DNA from 2 places in the Agarivorans sp. DSG3-1 genome. Region 2 is predicted to be linked to the other one. Evidence: predicted binding sites of a transcription regulator. Region 2 holds the regulator's gene; the other holds the start of a gene.
What was found. The regulator sigma-54, encoded in region 2, starts transcription at its own class of promoters, with help from an activator protein. The targets are predictions, from matches to a motif close to GTTGGCACGNNNNTNGNNT.
Positions count from the first base shown of each region.

Region 1: the regulator sigma-54 is predicted to act here: its motif matches at 3,574-3,592, upstream of ACLD71_RS19040 (FlgO family outer membrane protein).

Region 1 covers NZ_CP177241.1:4,100,902-4,109,944, reverse strand. The annotation lists gene ACLD71_RS19060 (UDP-glucose--hexose-1-phosphate uridylyltransferase) at 1-953, shown strand, start outside; gene galK (galactokinase) at 964-2,127, shown strand; tRNA gene ACLD71_RS19050 (tRNA-Arg) at 2,220-2,295, opposite strand; gene ACLD71_RS19045 (flagellar assembly protein T N-terminal domain-containing protein) at 2,371-3,513, opposite strand; gene ACLD71_RS19040 (FlgO family outer membrane protein) at 3,621-4,205, shown strand; gene ACLD71_RS19035 (LPP20 family lipoprotein) at 4,186-4,662, shown strand; gene ACLD71_RS19030 (FlgO family outer membrane protein) at 4,721-5,467, shown strand; gene flgN (flagellar export chaperone FlgN) at 5,659-6,078, opposite strand; gene flgM (flagellar biosynthesis anti-sigma factor FlgM) at 6,086-6,409, opposite strand; gene flgA (flagellar basal body P-ring formation chaperone FlgA) at 6,487-7,167, opposite strand; gene ACLD71_RS19010 (chemotaxis protein CheV) at 7,336-8,247, shown strand; gene ACLD71_RS19005 (CheR family methyltransferase) at 8,265-9,043, shown strand, end outside.
Region 2 covers NZ_CP177241.1:1,903,741-1,912,783, forward strand. The annotation lists gene tldD (metalloprotease TldD) at 1-6, shown strand, start outside; gene yjgA (ribosome biogenesis factor YjgA) at 32-535, opposite strand; gene pmbA (metalloprotease PmbA) at 640-1,977, shown strand; gene mgtE (magnesium transporter) at 2,060-3,421, opposite strand; gene ACLD71_RS08995 (HPr family phosphocarrier protein) at 3,487-3,756, opposite strand; gene rapZ (RNase adapter RapZ) at 3,743-4,600, opposite strand; gene ptsN (PTS IIA-like nitrogen regulatory protein PtsN) at 4,627-5,070, opposite strand; gene hpf (ribosome hibernation promoting factor) at 5,079-5,366, opposite strand; gene ACLD71_RS09015 (RNA polymerase factor sigma-54) at 5,390-6,892, opposite strand; gene lptB (LPS export ABC transporter ATP-binding protein) at 6,943-7,668, opposite strand; gene lptA (lipopolysaccharide transport periplasmic protein LptA) at 7,671-8,210, opposite strand; gene lptC (LPS export ABC transporter periplasmic protein LptC) at 8,173-8,730, opposite strand; gene kdsC (3-deoxy-manno-octulosonate-8-phosphatase KdsC) at 8,727-9,043, opposite strand, start outside.

The DNA.
Region 1 (9,043 bases), 2.2 Mb from region 2:
GCCAAGATGAAGCACCGTCTACGGCGACGTTGCCGAGCTACGATGCTGGCTGTTTTTTGTGTGCTGGCAATACCCGTGTATCGGGTGATAAAAACCCGGATTACACGGGCACTTATGTCTTTGGTAACGATTTTGCTGCACTGATGACCGATTCACCCAGCGTACCCGCTGCCACCGACCCCTTGTTTACCAGCATGGAAGCCCGTGGTTTAAGCCGGGTGATTTGTTTCTCGCCAGACCACAGTAAAACTCTGCCGGAGTTATCCACCACGGCAATTCGTGGCGTGATTGATACCTGGAATGAACAAATTGAAGAATTAGGTAAAGACTACCTGTGGGTACAAGCCTTTGAGAACAAGGGCGAAACCATGGGCTGCTCGCAGCCTCATCCACATGGCCAAATCTGGGCCAACAGCTTTCTACCTAACGAGATTGAGCGTAAAGACCAACACTTGCGCGATTATACCGCCCAGCACGGCAGCAACTTGCTGGTGGATTACGCTGCTCGAGAGCAAGCCGATGGCAGCCGTACCGTGGTGGAAACTGAACATTGGATAGCGGTCGTGCCGTATTGGGCTGCTTGGCCTTTTGAAACAATGCTCATGCCTAAAACCCATCTTCGCCGGATGAGTGAGCTCAGTGATGCTCAGCGTGATGATTTAGCACTGGCGATGAAAAAACTCACCAGCCGTTACGACAACTTATTTCAATGCTCATTCCCGTATTCCATGGGCTGGCACTATGCGCCGTTTTTTAAAGAAGGCGATACCACGACCGAACACTGGCAATTACATGCCTTGTTCTACCCACCGCTATTGCGCTCAGCCAGCGTACGTAAGTTTATGGTGGGCTACGAGATGTTAGCGGAAAGCCAACGAGATTTAACCGCCGAGCAAGCGGCCAGCAAACTGCGCGACCTTAGCGACGTGCATTACAAAGAACAACAGGACTAAGGAGCTGCGCATGACCCAACGTCAACAACACCTCATCGATACGGTCAGCAATGCCTTTATCAATATGACGGGCTCAGCCCCTGCAAGGCTGGTTCAAGCCCCAGGGCGGGTAAACTTAATTGGTGAACATACCGATTACAACGACGGCTTTGTGCTGCCTTGTGCCATTGACTACCAAGCCGTGGTAGCGGCTTCACCGCGCAGCGATAACATCGTGCGTGTGGTATCGGTAGATTACGATAACCAAGTGAACGAGTTTGATATTAGCCAGCCGCTACAGTTTGATGAAAGCTGCATGTGGGTAAACTACATTCGCGGCGTCATTGATTGCCTGCAAAAAGAAGGCTTCACCCTTGGCGGCGCCGATTTAGCGGTGAGTGGTAACGTGCCACAAGGCGCTGGTTTAAGCTCATCGGCTGCCCTTGAAGTGGTAATTGGTCAAACCTTTAAAACCCTGTTTAACCTAGCCGTCTCGCAACAGAAATTGGCGCTGATTGGCCAAGCGGCGGAAAACAACTTTGTAGGGTGTAACTGCGGTATTATGGACCAGCTTATCTCCGCCGAAGGTAAAGCCAATCATGCCCTACTGATTGATTGCCGCTCGCTAGAGACGCAAGCAGTGGCCATGCCAGAAGACATGGCGGTGGTGATAATCAACTCCAACAAAAAACGCGGTTTAGTGGACAGTGAATACAATACCCGCCGCGAGCAATGTGAAGCCGCCGCGAAAGGCTTAGGAGTGAGCTCACTGCGTGATGTGAGTGAAGCCCTGTTTGCGGAAAAGCAACACAGCCTAGACCCATTGGTGGCCAAACGCGCCCGCCACGTGATAACTGAAAATGCCCGCACCTTAGCAGCAGCCGAGGCCCTAAAAGCCAACGACATGGCGACCTTGAGTGTACTGATGGAGCAATCTCATGCCTCAATGCGTGATGATTTTGAAATCACCGTACCGGAAGTGAACTGCATTGTAGATATCGTGAAACAGGTGCTAGGCCACCAAGGTGGCGTACGCATGACGGGTGGTGGCTTTGGTGGTTGTATTGTGGCGCTTATGCCGCCTCAATTGGTCGATGAGGTATGCCAAGCAGTCGAGCAACAATACCAAACTGTGACCGGTTTAAAAGAGAGTATTTACGTGTGTAAGGCGATGGACGGTGCGAGTGCACTGTAGATCTCAATAGATGATATTAAGCCTCGGCATGCTCGAAGCTTTTTTGTATCTAAAGTAATAGCAAGGGATTAAGCGGAAGATTGAGCTTTTGTTGGCGTCCCCTACAGGATTCGAACCTGTGTCTAAGACTTAGGAGGTCCTTGTTCTATCCAGCTGAACTAAGGGGACGTAACAATCCTTGCTGCTAATCTAGTAGCAAGGTTTGTTATTATACTCAGCTTTAACTTGATGAAAAGCAAAGCTTTACTGTTTGCTCACTAAGTCACCAAGCTGAATGTTAGCTACCATTGTTGGGTCTAGCGCCACCACAATGGCACTGTCCTGATATACCTGCTCAATTTGTACCATGCTGTCGGCCACAATTTGCTCTTGTCGCGGGATATCCCAATTGCCCCAGTGGTAATTTTGATGAATTAAATTAAGCAGCATACCCTTATTCAGCTGATTGGCTTTGCCTAAGTTAATTTGCCAACGATCTGGGCCTAATACTTTCACTACGCTACCTAGCAAGGGTTGACAAGCGAGTAGGGCGTCTACTTCAGAAATAGCTTGCTGCAAAGTGCTGTTTAAGGTTTGCCCGTAAGCTGATAACCAAAATTCGGCGGAGTAGGGAGAAATCACTTCTCTGGCATCAAACTCCCAAGGGGCATTTACTGAGAATCGTTTGTTATAAATCTCTTCTAAGTCGATGGCGTTATACACTCGCACATTCATTACAAAGTAACGTTGCGGGTAAGATAAATTAATAAACTTGGGTTTATGTTCTTGGTCTAAAGATATGTTTTCAATTTCTAAACCGAGTAAGTATTGAGCGCCATAGCGATCTGCGACGTCTTTAATGCCTTTAAAATTGTGCTCGCCAGGTTTGTAATAGTTAAGGGGCAGTTTAGGCGGATGTTTTACGTTGAACTGAGTACCCACTTCGCGTGCTATATCGTAAGCGCGCTGTTCAACTGCGGGTGAGATTTCGTGTAATTGTCCCACTCTTACTTGGTGTTGTTGCTTTAGGAAAGGGGGTAATAGCAACATGTTTTTACTGTAGCCACTGGCTTTGCACTGACTAGCCGCTGGAAAAACATCGGCTTGCAAAATGACATAGTATTGTTGGCCGTGGTTGCCTTCTTCTAATACTTTTAAGTTATGTAACGAACCTTTAGACACTACTTCAATTTGATCGAGAGTTAAGCGACCACCATTCACTTGGCTTACGCTTGTTACCGATGCGCCTGAGTACAATAGCAATTGCTTCACTGCGTCTTGTGTAGCCACGCTTTTAGCTTGTTCCATGTCGTTGTTCACGATGGTTGCTTGGCCTTTGGCCTCGTACCATACCGCGTGAGTTGACAGGCTAATTAGCATGCCAATATAAAAAATGAACTGTTTCATAAGGCCCTCCTGCTCACTAACTAGCAATAACTATACCTAAAGATAAACGTTATTTTTTTGACTGGAATGGTTATTGCTTGGTAAGGCGTAAGTTGGAGGAGATTGATATGCGTTTTACGACATTAATTATTTTGCTGGTTACGCTTCAAGGATGCAATACCAGCTTACATCATGTTTCAAATTATCCTTATGTTGAACCTAGAGAACAACAGGATGCTGCTTTATATGTACATGTAGACAACCTTTCTCGGCAACTTACCGACAATTTAGATCTTACCGAAAGCGATTCTGTGGCCGTTAGCACGCTAGTTGATTTAGATGACTTACAGTCCAGCGACAGTTTTGGGCGGCAAGTGGCCGAGGCAATGTTTGCCGCTTTGTCTAGAGAAGGGGTGAACATGGTAGAGCCAAGGTTAACTGGCCGCCTACAAATGGATCCTGGTTATGGCGAGTTTTCCTTATCGCGTGACGCTGAATTACTGCGCAAAGAAATGGAAATTACTTACGTAGTGGTGGGGAGTTTCCAGCGCACTACATCAGGCAGACACGTTAACATGCGTTTAGTCGAACTCTCTAGCCAAGAGGTGGTATCGGCGGCATATCAATTTGTACCAAATATAGCGGGGGCAACCTCGCCTCGAGTGACTAGCGTTAATGGGAGCTTGGAGCGTCATGAACAATCTGTACTTTAGAACTTGGTTTTTAAGTTTATCCGTTTTACTGCTTTTAGCATGTACTCCAACCACTCAAGTGAAAAAAGTTGAGTGGACGTACGAGCCTCCAGGCGATTTCACCGTGGTGAACGCAGTAGGCTACGCGCCCATTAGCCAACAGCGAGGAGCCGATTTGTCTTCCAAGCAGTTGCGGGCAATGAAAGCCTCCAAGTTGGATGCTTATCGCGAGCTGTCTGAACAAGTATATGGACAACACATTGATAGCACGGCAACAGTAAGTGATATGGTGTTAGGGAACGAGCGTTTAGCCGCTTCGGTAGCGGGCGTTATTCGCGGCGCTAAGGTGATGAGTGCTTACGCGGTCGATGATGTGTATGTTACTGAATTGCAATTAGATTTTAGAGAAGTGTATCGAGTGACCATGTCTATGTCGCCAACGCGTCACCTAGAGAGTCAAAAAACCGTTCAATTTTAGTAAAGATTTTACCTTTTAGGCCGATACTTTAAGCGTAATAGACGATTAAGGAAGAGACATGAAAGGTATTAGCTTGGTAGCGTTAGCTACTTCGATGTTGATGGGGTGCTCAAGCTCCCCGTCGATGCAAAAAGTGGTGGTGTATGATGGTTCTAAACATCACGCCCCCCATACTCATAACTCCCATTATCAAGAGGGAGTGATTGATGAGAATGGCCAGCTGTTTTTAAGTGGTAGCCAAAGCCGCTCATTAACACCGCCCGCGCCAGAAATGCACGATCCAAATGTACAGCGCTCACTTACTGACTATGTAAACCTAATGTCACAGCGCTTGGTATCTAGCTCGCACTTTGTTAATGCTGAAACGCCGATTGGCGTAGCGTCGTTTGTTCCTTTAGATAACCTTAAGACCACAGATCTTTTTGGTATGCAGCTAGCCGAAAGCTTTGTTTATGAAATGCAGCAAAGTGGCTTCTCAGTGATTGATTATAAAACTACCGGTTTTATTCGCATCACTCCAGAAGGTGATTTTGTGTATAGCCGCAACGTTAAAGAGCTATCTAAGCGTTTACCTATAGAATATTTGCTAGTGGGTACCTTTAGTAAATCTAATGAAGGTATTTTAGTTAATGCTCGAATTGTTGGTGCGCAATCAAAAGTAGTGGTTGCTTCAGCACAAGAGTTAATTCCTAACGAAGTTTACCAAAGTAAGGTTCCTGTTCCGGTTAAACGTGACGGAGTGATGATTATAGAGTCTCGCACTCAAGCGAATAAAGCTAAAATGCCAATGGGGGAGAGAGGCTAAGTTTACCCTACGTCTATTACACTACGTAAAACCTCAAACATGTTTGGGGTTTTATTGTATTTAGCCCTCGATAATACTAAACACTTTACTATTCAGCTTAAGGCAGTAAATTCAGAAAATGGTGAGGGGAATCTCATTGGGTAGAGCGGAAGATAAGAAGCTAACTAATGCCAATCAAAAGGCTTAAGTCGTTAAGCTTTAAAACCTTTACCCATGCGTTGTGAGCTATGTTTTTTACCTAGCTTATCGTAGGTAGATGCATTTTGATTTTGGAGTTGGCCAATTACTGCGCTGAGCTGGCGTACTTTTTCGTTACTGGCTTGAATAATCTCACCATTTAGCGCGTTTTGTTGCTGGCATTGCTGCAGCAGTAGTTTAACTGTATCCACTTGCTTACTTAAAGTTAAGTCAGTTTTAAGTTGAGATTTTTCAGCTGACGCTTCAAGTTCTGCATCTGCTTTAGATATCTCTGCTAGGGCCTGCTCTTTTTGTTCTGCAACGGCAAAAAGAGCAATAGTATCGTCTTGTTCAAGCGCGACCTTTTCTTGCTCTAAAAGAGAAAGCAGCAAGGTAAGTTGCTGCTCTTGAGTATTCAGTAGGGCCGTAATCATTGCCTAGTTACCCAAGTGCTTTGTTAAACTCGCTTTCGAAATCACCCATTTTTTGAGCAACTTTATTAGCATCAACTTGGTAAGTACCGTCGGCTACAGCTTGCTTAATAGATTCCAGCTTTGAGCTTCTGCTGTCTGAATCGTTGAGCAAATTCTGCTGAATACGGTTTAGTTGTTGTGCTTCATTAGTAAGCATAACTGAATCCTGGGCTGCAGCAGAACCAGCGGGTGAACGTTGTTCAGCGCTTTCTTTAGTGCCTTTATCAGCGACTCTATTTGAGTCTACTTGACTAGGACGGTTTCCACCTAAGTTGTTAATGTTTAAAGCCATAATGGCGCCCCACAGTTAATCAATTTTTCGTATTCAATAAAGCTATCGGCTTACCTTTGTAGAACTTTAGAAAAAAATTAAAGTTTTACGTCAACAATTCCTAATGCTTTTACTCGGCCGGTGACAAGTCGCTGAGATTGGTTATTTCTAACCTTAATGGTATCACCGATACTACCACTAGATAAAGCCGTGCCCTGAGTTGTAACATTCAGCCCACCAGCATTGGCAGAAATGGTTACCGCTTCACCTTTGCATACTATGCAAATATCGCGCCCAGTTATAATTTGGTCTTTTCTTAATGCTCGTCTTAGTTTAGCACCTAGCAAGGGCTCTAGGTCGGTAAAGTAACTGCCGCGTAAACGGTTCTCCGGTAAAAAGTCTAAGCTCACTTGGGAATGGTTTAGCGCTGTGCCTTCTTGTATTGGTGTTGCAGCAACTACCACCGCCAGCAGAACTTGCTTTCTAACGGGAATGTATAAACGCCAGTTAGTATGTTCGTCGCAACTGACTAAAACACTGGTGTTTCTGCGGACTTCACCATTGGCAAGGCTGTACTCATAACCATTAGTGCACTCAGGAATAGCAACCCGTTCATCAAGTTGATTGGCGCTAAGCTGAATTTTTTGACTATGGTCATGATTAATTTGTGAACGAACGAATTCTACTGCCTCTGTTTCGAGCTGCGAATGCAGTTCGCTTGTGTGAGCAGTAAGACTAAAACAAAATAATAACAGTGGAGCAGCAATTTTTATCAACATTTCCTATATGATACCGATAAAGCAAAGTAACAATTGGCTTTTTTGTCTATGCTTAACAAGTTGATGCTAAGTCATTGGGCGTCAAAATTACGACAAACAAGCTAGATTGAGCGAAAGTATACAGGGGTTAAGCAAAGTTGATGCCCCTTTCTAAGGAGTGATAAGTATATGGCGGGTATTTTAGATTCGGTAAACCAGCGTACGCAGTTAGTAGGGCAGAATCGCCTCGAATTGTTGTTATTTAGGTTAAATGGGTCTCAGCGCTATGGTATTAACGTTTTTAAAGTAAAAGAAGTATTGCAGTGTCCGCCTCTGACCGCGCTACCTAAACTAAATCCAGTTATTCGTGGTGTAGCGCACATTCGCGGTAAAACTATTTCAGTTATTGACCTTAGTTCTGCAACTGGTGGCCGACCTATTGAAGACGTAAGCAAGTGCTTCATTATTATTTCAGAATATAACCGTTCAGTTCAGGGCTTCTTAGTGGGCTCAGTTGAACGTATTGTTAACATGAACTGGGAAGATATTTTACCCCCACCAAAAGGTGCTGGTAAATTTAACTATCTAACAGCGGTGACTGAGGTAGAAAAAGAGTTAGTCTCTATTCTTGATGTAGAGAAAATTCTTGATGAAATCTCGCCCGTTGATACTACGGTGAGTAAAGAAATTGTTGAAGAAGCCGCAGCCAACGTCCGAATAGATAAAAAAGTACTGGTGGTTGACGATTCGTCAGTGGCCCGTAACCAGGTAAAACGTGCGGTAACATCTTTAGGTGTTGAAGCATTGTTATGTCAAGATGGGCGAGAAGCATTAGAATTGCTAGCTACAATGGCTAAAGACGGGCCGATTACTGATCAGATCGCTTTGGTGATTTCTGATATTGAAATGCCTGAAATGGACGGATACACCTTAACCGCTGAAGTGCGTTCTCATCCAGATCTAAAAGATTTACATATTATTTTGCATACGTCTTTAAGTGGCGTATTTAACCAAGCAATGGTAAATAAAGTTGGGGCCAATGCTTTTATTGCTAAATTTAACCCCGATGAGTTAGCAGCTGCTGTTCGTCAATCTTTATAGAGAGTGTGGATGCATTTGTGAGAACTATAACAGATGATGTATACAAGCAATTTTGTGGCTTTTTAGAAAAGCAGTGCGGAATTGTACTAGGTGACAATAAACAGTATTTAGTGAAAAGTCGATTGTCACCGCTAATGTCTCAGTATTCGGCAGAAAGTCTTACCGAATTGGTTCAAAAAGCCATGAGTTTACGTGAACGTGATTTACGTGCTGCTGTCGTAGATGCCATGACGACAAACGAAACCTTATGGTTTCGCGATACCTATCCGTTCCAGCTTTTATCCGATAGATTGTTACCTGAGTTTCAAAAACAAACTCGTCCGGTAAAAATTTGGTCAGCAGCCAGTTCATCAGGTCAAGAACCCTATTCGATAATGATGACGTCACTTGAATACCAAGCAAAGCGTCCAGGTGCTTTACCTATGGGGATTCAAGTAGTGGGTACTGATATATCACCTTCTATGCTTGAACACTGTAAACGCGGAGAATACGATTCATTAGCCCTCGCTCGTGGTTTATCCCCGGAACGAAAACGCCAATTTTTTGAAGCTACTACCGATGGTAGTTTTCGGGTGAATGACAAAGTACGTAAAAATGTTAGCTTTAGACCCTTAAACTTGCTTGATAGTTATGCACTAATGGGGAAATTTGACATTATTTTCTGCCGTAATGTACTTATTTACTTTAACGCAGATGTTAAGTCGAAAATTCTTAATCAGTTTGCTCAGGCTTTAAATCCAAATGGTTATTTGATGCTTGGCGCTTCTGAATCAATCACCGGCTTAACCGACCGATT
Region 2 (9,043 bases):
GCATAATAAAAAGGGGCGTTAAGCCCCTTTTTTAATGGTGTTCTTTTAGGTATTTAGCCAGTTCTTGATGGGCTTTGTCTGGTTTTTCTTGCTCTAATTCTTTTTTAGCTTGGCGGACTAATTGGCGAAGCTTTTGGCGCTCAAAGTTAGGGTTCTCAGCTACTAAGTTATTAATCGCTGAATCGCCTTCGGCAATTAAGAGGTCACGTTGTTTATCTAACGCAAGTTGCGCTTGAGCCTGATAAATATGTTTATTACGGATCTTGTCTAAGCCAGCATTAATTTGCTCTTCATTTTCAGTGCGCATCACTTTGCCAATGTAGTTCATATGGCGGCGTGAGGCTTCGCGTTTGTCTTTCAAACGTTTAGCTAGGGCAATGGCTTCGCGTAAGGTTGGACTCATCTCAATAGTGGCTAGCTGCGGATTGGTTAACCCAACCAAGTCGGCACCTAGTTTTTTCAGCCGGTCTGCTTCTCGCTTGATTTCGGACTTACTGATCCAATCGTCATCATCAATGGGCTGTTCTTTCTTCATTTTTAACTCTCATGGTACTTTTTTTCATATCTTACCAGTTCTTGCATATGGTCGCTCGATGAGTTTTGTTATGCTAGGGAAATGCATGGAGATGAAGAATAACAATGAGCCCTGAAAAACAAGTTAGCCAAGAGTTAAGCCAATTAAAACAGGCTGTAGAGTTTGCCATTCAAGAAGCCAAACAACTAGGAGCCGACGAATCGGAAGTGTCGATTTCTAAGCAAACCGGAATTTGCGTGGCTACCCGTGATCAAGAAGTGGAAACGCTGGAGTTTAATCACGATGGTGCCTTGGGTATCGCGGTATATACGGCTAACTGTAAGGGCAGTGCTTCAACCTCTGATTTAAGCCCAGAAGCAATTAAGAATGCAGTGAAAGCGGCTTACGATATTTCTAAATTCACTTCGGCAGATAAAGCTGCCGGAATTGCCGACAAAGAGCTACTCGCCACTGATATTCCTGATTTAGATTTATTCCACCCACACCCACTAGAGCCTGACCGTTTTATTGAGCTTGCCAAAAAGTGTGAGGGATTAGCGTTGGCTAACCCTAAAATTAAAGCCAGTGATGGGGCGAACATTAATAGCCACTACGGGGTTAAGGTATTTGGAAATAGCCACGGCTTTGTAGGCGGTTACCCGACCAGTCGTCATAGTATTAGTTGTATGTTGATCGCTGGTGAAAAAGATATGCAACGTGATTACGCCTACAGCGTAGCGCGTGACTTCTCTGACCTCGACAGTATTGAAGAGATTGCTGCTCAAGCGACCAGTAAAACCCTAGGTCGTTTAGGCAGTCGCAAAATTTCGACTTGTGAAGTACCTGTGGTATTTGATCAAGAAGTGGCGGGTAGCTTGTTTGGCCATTTAATTGGAGCGATTAGTGGTGGTAATTTATATCGTCGTTCGTCATTTTTACTCGATAGTTTGGGAAAAAAATTGTTCCCGAGTTGGTTGTCTATTTACGAAGACCCATTTGTTAAAAAGGGCTTATCAAGTACGCCTTTTGACAGCGAAGGTGTAGCACCTAAAGCTAAACACATTATTGCCGATGGAGTTTTAGAGTCTTACTTATTAACGACTTATGCGGGCCGTAAGTTGGGCATGCAAAGTACCGGGCATGCGGGCGGTATTCATAACTGGCTTGTGAAAAATAGCGGTGTAAATAGGGCTGAGCTGTTAAAGCAAATGGGGACGGGCTTATTAGTAACCGAAATGATGGGGCAAGGGGTAAATACGGTAACTGGAGACTACTCTCGCGGCGCCGCTGGCTACTGGGTAGAGAACGGTGAAATTGCTTTTCCAGTACATGAAATCACCGTGGCCAGTACTTTGCCTGAAATGTTTGCGAATGTTGTCGCTATTGCTGATGACTTCGATAAAGAGAGTGCTATTCAAACTGGCTCGATATTGATTTCTTCAATGAAGATTGCAGGTAGCTAAAGATAATTGGATTGGGCTAGAGCCACAAAGAAGCTGAATTGTTTGCTCTAGCTCAGTTCTCGTCTCTGGCCTCTAGCTTTGTTTAAGCCAGTATTAAGGTGGCCATTCCTAAGAAAGAGAATAAGCCCATTACATCTGTAATGGTGGTTAAAGCCATACCGCCAGCTAATGCTGGGTCAATGTTAAATTTCTTCATTAGCAGGGGAATAGTAACGCCAGCCAGCCCGGCTAATGACATATTTATAAACATCGCCCCTGCGATGATCACACCCAGTGTCCAATCTCCTTTCCAAAAGGTTACCACTATCGCAATCACCGTGGCCCAAATCATACCGTTGAGCATGCCAATAGCCGCTTCTTTGCCGATGAGCCAGCGTGAGTTACCTTCCCCAATATGCCCCACAGCTAAGCCACGGATTACCAGGGCAAGTGTTTGATTACCGGCAATGCCTCCCATACTAGGGACAATCGTCATTAAAATTGCCAAGGTGGCTAATTGTTCCAAGGTTGACTCAAACATGTTACTGATAGAGGCTGCGATTAACGCTGCACACAAGTTTATTGCTAGCCAAAAGGTTCTACGTTGAGTACTTTTTATTACCGGCGCAAAGGTATCTTCGTCATCATCCATGCCTGCCATGCCCATCATACTGTGCTCGGCATTTTCACGAATAATATCAACCACATCATCAATGGTCACTCGGCCCAATAAGTGACCTTCTTCATCGACAACAGGGGCTGAAATCCAGTCGTGGCGCTCAAATAATGCCGCTACATCATCTTCATCCATCGCTACCGGAATGGTCTCTGCCTTACTGTCCATCACGTCGCGAACGTCAACATTGGGGTTAACGGTAAGCAGGGTGGATAAAGGGATATCACCGAGTAGTGAATCATCCTCGTCCACTACATACAAGGCGTCTGTGGCCTCGGGCAGTTCACCGCGCACCCGTAAGTAACGTAATACCACATCAATAGTGACGTCGGCACGAATGGTGATGGTGTCAGTGTTCATGATACTGCCGGCAGTATCTTCAGGATAGGCTAAGGCGGCTTCTACACGATGACGGTCTTGCCCGTCCATCTGTTCTAATACTTCTTGATACACACTATCAGGCAGGCTACGCAGCACATAAGCGATATCGTCGGTGTCCATGCCTTCGGTGGCTGCGGCAAGCGTCTCAGGCGCCATTAATTGCAGCACGCCTTCCATTACGTCTTCGTTAAGCTCTTCGAGAATTTCGCCGTGTTGTTCAGGATCGGTGAGTTGCCATAACACTTTCCGCCCCGCTGGTGGGCTAGATTCTAGCAGTAAGGCTACGTCACAGGCCGGCATTTGATGAAGCATGCGCCTAACATGCACAAACATACCGCTGTCTAGGGCTTGGTTAAGCTCCTGCAAACGTTTGTGCTGATTAGGGTTTAACTCCATCTCTTCCGGCATAAGCATTCCCTATTATTGTTTAAGCAGCGCTTGCTAAGTGTAGCGTGTGTTTATTGCGCTTTGGTTTATTCTTCGTCGAAATTTGCTTCTATTAACGCTTGAACAGCATCTAAAGCCGCAGTGGCATCGTCCCCTTCGGAAATAATGGTTAAGGTATTACCTTGAGCGCTGGCTAACACCAACAAGCCCATTACACTGGCAGCTGAGGCAGTTTTCTCGCCATCGATAATGGTTAGTTCAGCATCAAATTTTTGGGCCAGCTCTACCAGTTTTGTCGCTGGGCGAGCATGCAGCCCCAGCTTGTTTTTAACGATAACTTGCCTAGTGAGTTTCAAGACGGTGTTCCAAAGTGCGATGGCGACGTTGTACTTTACGCTGAGCACTAAAGTGTTCAGCTAGTTTTTCTGCTACGTAAACACTACGGTGTTGGCCACCAGTGCAACCAATGGCAATGGTTAGATAAGCGCGATTATTGGCTTCCAAATGCGGTAACCAAGATTGTAGTAAATCACGAATTTGCTTAATGTATTGATTGACCAAAGCTTGTGCTGATAAATACTCTTGAACGGGTTTATCTAGGCCAGTCAGTGGTCGTAACTCTTCTTGCCAATGGGGGTTCGGCAGAAATCTAGCATCAAACATATAGTCAGCATCGTTAGGTACGCCGTTTTTAAAGCCAAACGATTCAAACACTAAAATTAACTGTTGTTGCTGATCGCCAGTTACTCTAGAGCGAATTAAGCCACTTAGCTCATGCACTGATAAGCGTGAAGTATCGATGCGTAAATCAGCATTTCGAGATAACGGTGCCAGCAGCTCGGTTTCCGATTCAATCGCTTCCGCCAGAGACAAATTAGTTTGACTCAGCGGGTGAACTCGCCGAGTTTCGCTGTAACGGCGGATCAGCGCTTCGTCTTTAGCATCTAAAAAAATGCTTAATAGATTCACATCAGGGCCGGCGTTGCGAATAATTTGGCCTATCGGCGAAGGTTCGTCTGGGAGGTTTCGAATATCGATACTTATTGCTACTTTAGAGTAAGTATTTTTTAAGTTATCGATAAGAGATTGCCATAACACAACCGGGAGGTTGTCTACGCAATAGTAGCCCAGATCTTCTAGTACTCTTAAGGCGACGGTTTTTCCTGAACCAGAACGCCCACTCACGATAATGAGTTCCATGACTATCCCTAACGGTGATTAGAGTATTAGGCTACCATGATGTCGTATAATTCGTCATCACTTTGTGCACAACGAAGTTGTTTACATACTTGCTTATCGTTAAGTTTTTCAGCTACTTGAGATAAGGTGTTGAGGTGTTGTTTACACTGATCTTCTGGTACCAGTAAGGCAAAAACCAAATCAACAGGTTTATTGTCAATGGCATCAAAAGCAATTGGGGGATCACAACGTAAAAAAACAGCGGTTGTTTGATGCTGTTTATCAATGCGGCCATGAGGTATTGCCACGCCTTGCCCGATACCGGTGCTGCCCATTTTTTCTCTATTCAACAAACTCTCAAATATACATTGAGCTGTCGTATCCAGTTGACCAGCGGCTAGTTCACTAATGATTTCTAAGGCGCGTTTCTTTGAAGAGCATTGGACTGCACTTTGAGTGCAATCCAAGCTTAGTACTTTATCTATTTGCATGGAGGTGACTAATGTTTGTTAAGTTTTTCTTTATGTTTGATAACTTGGCGGTCAAGTTTGTCGATGAGACCATCAATGGCCGCATACATATCTGAATGTTCAGCGGTAGCGAATAATTCACCGCCATTTAAATGTAAGGTGGCTTCTGCAATTTGATTGAGCTTCTCGACGTTGAGGATGACATGAACATTGTTTATCTGGTCAAATCGTCGAGTGAGCTTGGCAAACTTGTTATGGACATATTCTTTTAAAGACTCAGTTATATCAACGTGGTGTCCGGTAAGATTAATTTGCATAAATATAGTCCCCTTGATTGGCCTTAAAGTAGGCTCTTACGTTGGTTAGAAGGTGGTATCGCTAAAGACTCACGATATTTTGCAATCGTACGTCTTGCCACCTTGATCCCCTGATCTGCCAAAATATCAGCAATCTTACTATCGCTGAGAGGTTTACTGGTATTTTCGGCAGCAACCAGTTTCTTAATTAATGCACGAATAGCGGTAGATGAACATTCACCGCCGCCATCGGTAGCCACATGGCTAGAGAAAAAATACTTAAGTTCGAAAATGCCGCGAGGTGTGTGCATGAATTTTTGAGTTGTCACTCGAGAAATCGTTGATTCGTGCATTTCTACTGCTTCGGCCACATCGTTCAGCACCATTGGTTTCATTGCTTCTTCACCGTATTCGAAGAAGGCTTGTTGATGGTGAACGATACAGTTAGAGACTTTGAGTAAGGTTTCATTGCGGCTTTCAATACTCTTAATAAACCACTTGGCTTCTTGTAAGTGGCTACGGATAAACTGAGTATCGGTGGCATTAGACGTTTTACTTAAGGATGCATAGTGAGAGTTTACTCTTAGCTTCGGCATCGCATCGGGGTTTAGCTCTACCACCCAACGACCTTGGCGCTTCACTACGGAAACATCGGGAATAACGTATTGGGCTTGGTTTGGCTCAACAGCGTTACCCGGGCGTGGTTCTAAGGTGTGAATCAAACGCATCACTTCGCGCAGCTGGTCTTCTTTTAATTTGGTCTTTCGAGCCAATAAGCGAAAATCTCGATTGGCTAATACATCGATATGGTTAGACACCACATCTTTGGCTTCATTTAGCCATGGTGTTTCTGGGGAAAAACGGCTTAATTGAATTAACAAACATTCTTGTAGTGAGCGCGCGGCAATGCCTACGGGGTCGAAATGCTGAATCCGTTTTAGTACTGCTTCAATTTCGTCAAGCTCTACATCTAAGTCGTTATTGTCACTAGAATTGAGGCCATCTAATAACTGTTCACAATCTTGTGTGAGGTAACCAGATTCATCTACTGCATCAATAATGGCTAAAGCAATGGCTTGGTCTACTTCGCTGAATGGAGTAAGGCGCATTTGCCACAGCATGTGATCTTGTAAGGAGTCAACGGTTTCGCCTTGGAATAACATATCGTTGTCGTCACCACCGCTACTGCCGCTCGATGAGCTAGCTGGCGCGGAACTGGCGCTATAAATATCATCCCAAGTGGAGTCTACGGGTAGGTCATCAGAAACAGTTTCTTGGTTAATGGCATCACCAGCTTCCATTTGGCTGCTGTCTACGTCGGCGCTGGATTCGGCTTCTGTAGATTTTTCATTGGCTGACTTAGCGTCTGTTGCGTCACCATCATTCGAATGTGACTCATCCGCCTCAAGCAGAGGGTTACTTTCCAGAGCCTCTTGAATTTCTTGCTGTAAATCCAGGGTTGAAAGCTGGAGTAAGCGTATGGCCTGTTGTAACTGGGGGGTCATGGTTAACTGCTGACCAAGACGCAACTGCAAAGATGCTTTCATTAACTACCGCTATCCCTTCTTTTTATATTATTTTCTAAGCTGCACTTTAACTATAGCTTGAATTGTTCACCGAGATAAACTCGTTTCACGTGCTCGTTTTCAAGTATTTCTTGTGGCTTACCTGAGGCTATCAATTCACCCTGACTAACGATATAGGCATGCTCACAAACATCGAGAGTTTCCCTTACATTGTGGTCGGTAATTAATACACCTAGACCGCGATCACGCAGATGTTCAATGATTTTTTTAATATCAATAACGGAAATAGGATCTACCCCAGCGAAGGGTTCGTCAAGCAAAATAAACTTAGGGGCTGCGGCTAAGGCGCGGGCAATTTCTACCCGGCGACGCTCTCCGCCTGACAGGCTCATACCGAGATTTTTGCGAATATGCCCAATGTGAAACTCTTCTAGCAAATCGTCCAATGCGCCAATTTGCTGCTCTTTGTCCAAATCCTTACGGGTTTCTAATACCGCTAGAATATTTTTTTCTACCGATAAACGGCGAAAGATAGAGGCTTCTTGGGGAAGATAACCAATGCCTTTTCGTGCTCGAGTATGCATAGCGGTGCTAGACAGATCGTCATCATCGATAAGTATTCGGCCTTGGTCTCGTGGTACTAGGCCAACTACCATGTAGAAGGTAGTGGTTTTACCGGCGCCGTTTGGCCCTAGTAAACCAACAATTTTCCCGGTTTCTACATTTAAACTGACGTTCTTTACTACCTTGCGACCTTTGTAGCTTTTGGCAAGGTTCTCAGCGATTAAGGTACTCATGATTACTCATTGTCCTCGGGGGAGAGTTCTTCTAATTGCTGAGGCAGGAAGATAGTGGTCACTCGATTATTTTCATCGCCTTGAGCAACCATCTCTTGTTTGTTAATGCTGTATTTAATCATTTGGCCTTTTACTAAGCTCTCTTCTTGCTTGAGCTGAGCATTGTTGGTTAACGTGAGGGTCTGCGTTTTTAAATCGTAACGCACCTCGTTGGCCTCTGCTTCAATTGGCTTGCCGCTGTCTAGTAGTTGGTAAAAAGTTGCCGGTTCGCCTTTGGCGATCATCACCTCGCTGCCTTTTTCTTCACTACCTATTACGCTGAGTTCTTCGGCGTGCATTTTTATTGAACCTTGAGTCACCACTACATTATTGTAGAAAGTGACGCGGTTTTCTTTGATGTTGACCTGCTGGCGGTCGGCATCAACAATAATTTGTTTGTTGAAGTCGTCTTCAAGTGCTTGAGAACCCCAAGAAAGCATAAACAAGCTAGCCGCTAGCGCTAACTTACTCTTGTGGGTTGTGGTAAACCGCTTCGATATCATCTAATAAAGTCACTATTTCGTTAGCTAGATCACCGTCCATGCCAACACCATACAATTCGTACGATGGGCCATACACGGTAACAGGTTGATCGCTGCTCATGGTTTCGCTTTGCAGATCGATTTCCAAACTTTCGGTAATTATGTCGCGAACATACTCGCCACGACTTAAGTTTTTAATCACTACATTGTCATTTAAGGTGACAGTTTGTTGCTGCTGTACTGTAGCGTGATCAGCCACAATTTGCCATACAGGTTGACGAGGATCTGGGTAAACCAAAATCTTTGGTTGAGTAAATTCTGTGTGCTTAAGTTGTTCAAAAAACTCCATTTGTTCGGCATAGATACGGTAACGAGGGCTGCCATTTTCGCCAAAGCTGACGCTATAGAGTTTCTCTGCAACAAAGTTGGGCTTGCTGGCTTCGCGTTGAGCGCTTTGTTGTTTAGGATCTGAGGGGCTTAATTGCCACAACACCAAGGCGAGAACGAACAGGCTAGCAAAAAACAGCGTAACGCGATTCATACACTCATACCTTGAGCATGTTCTAGCTGATCTTTGGCTTGCAGTATTAGATCACAAAGCTCGCGTACCGCGCCAAAACCACCTGGGGTAATGGTAACCAAGTTAGCATCTTGCTTGCACAGCGGGTGAGCGTTATGTACAGCAACACCTAAGCCACAAGCGCGCATTACCGGCGTATCAACCACATCATCGCCAATGTATGCCACTTCGTCAGCTGACAGGTTGAGTTGTTCGAGCATTTGTTGGTAGGCCACCATCTTGTTTTGTTGGCCTTGGTAAATGCGGCTTACACCTAAAGCCTGCATGCGTTTTT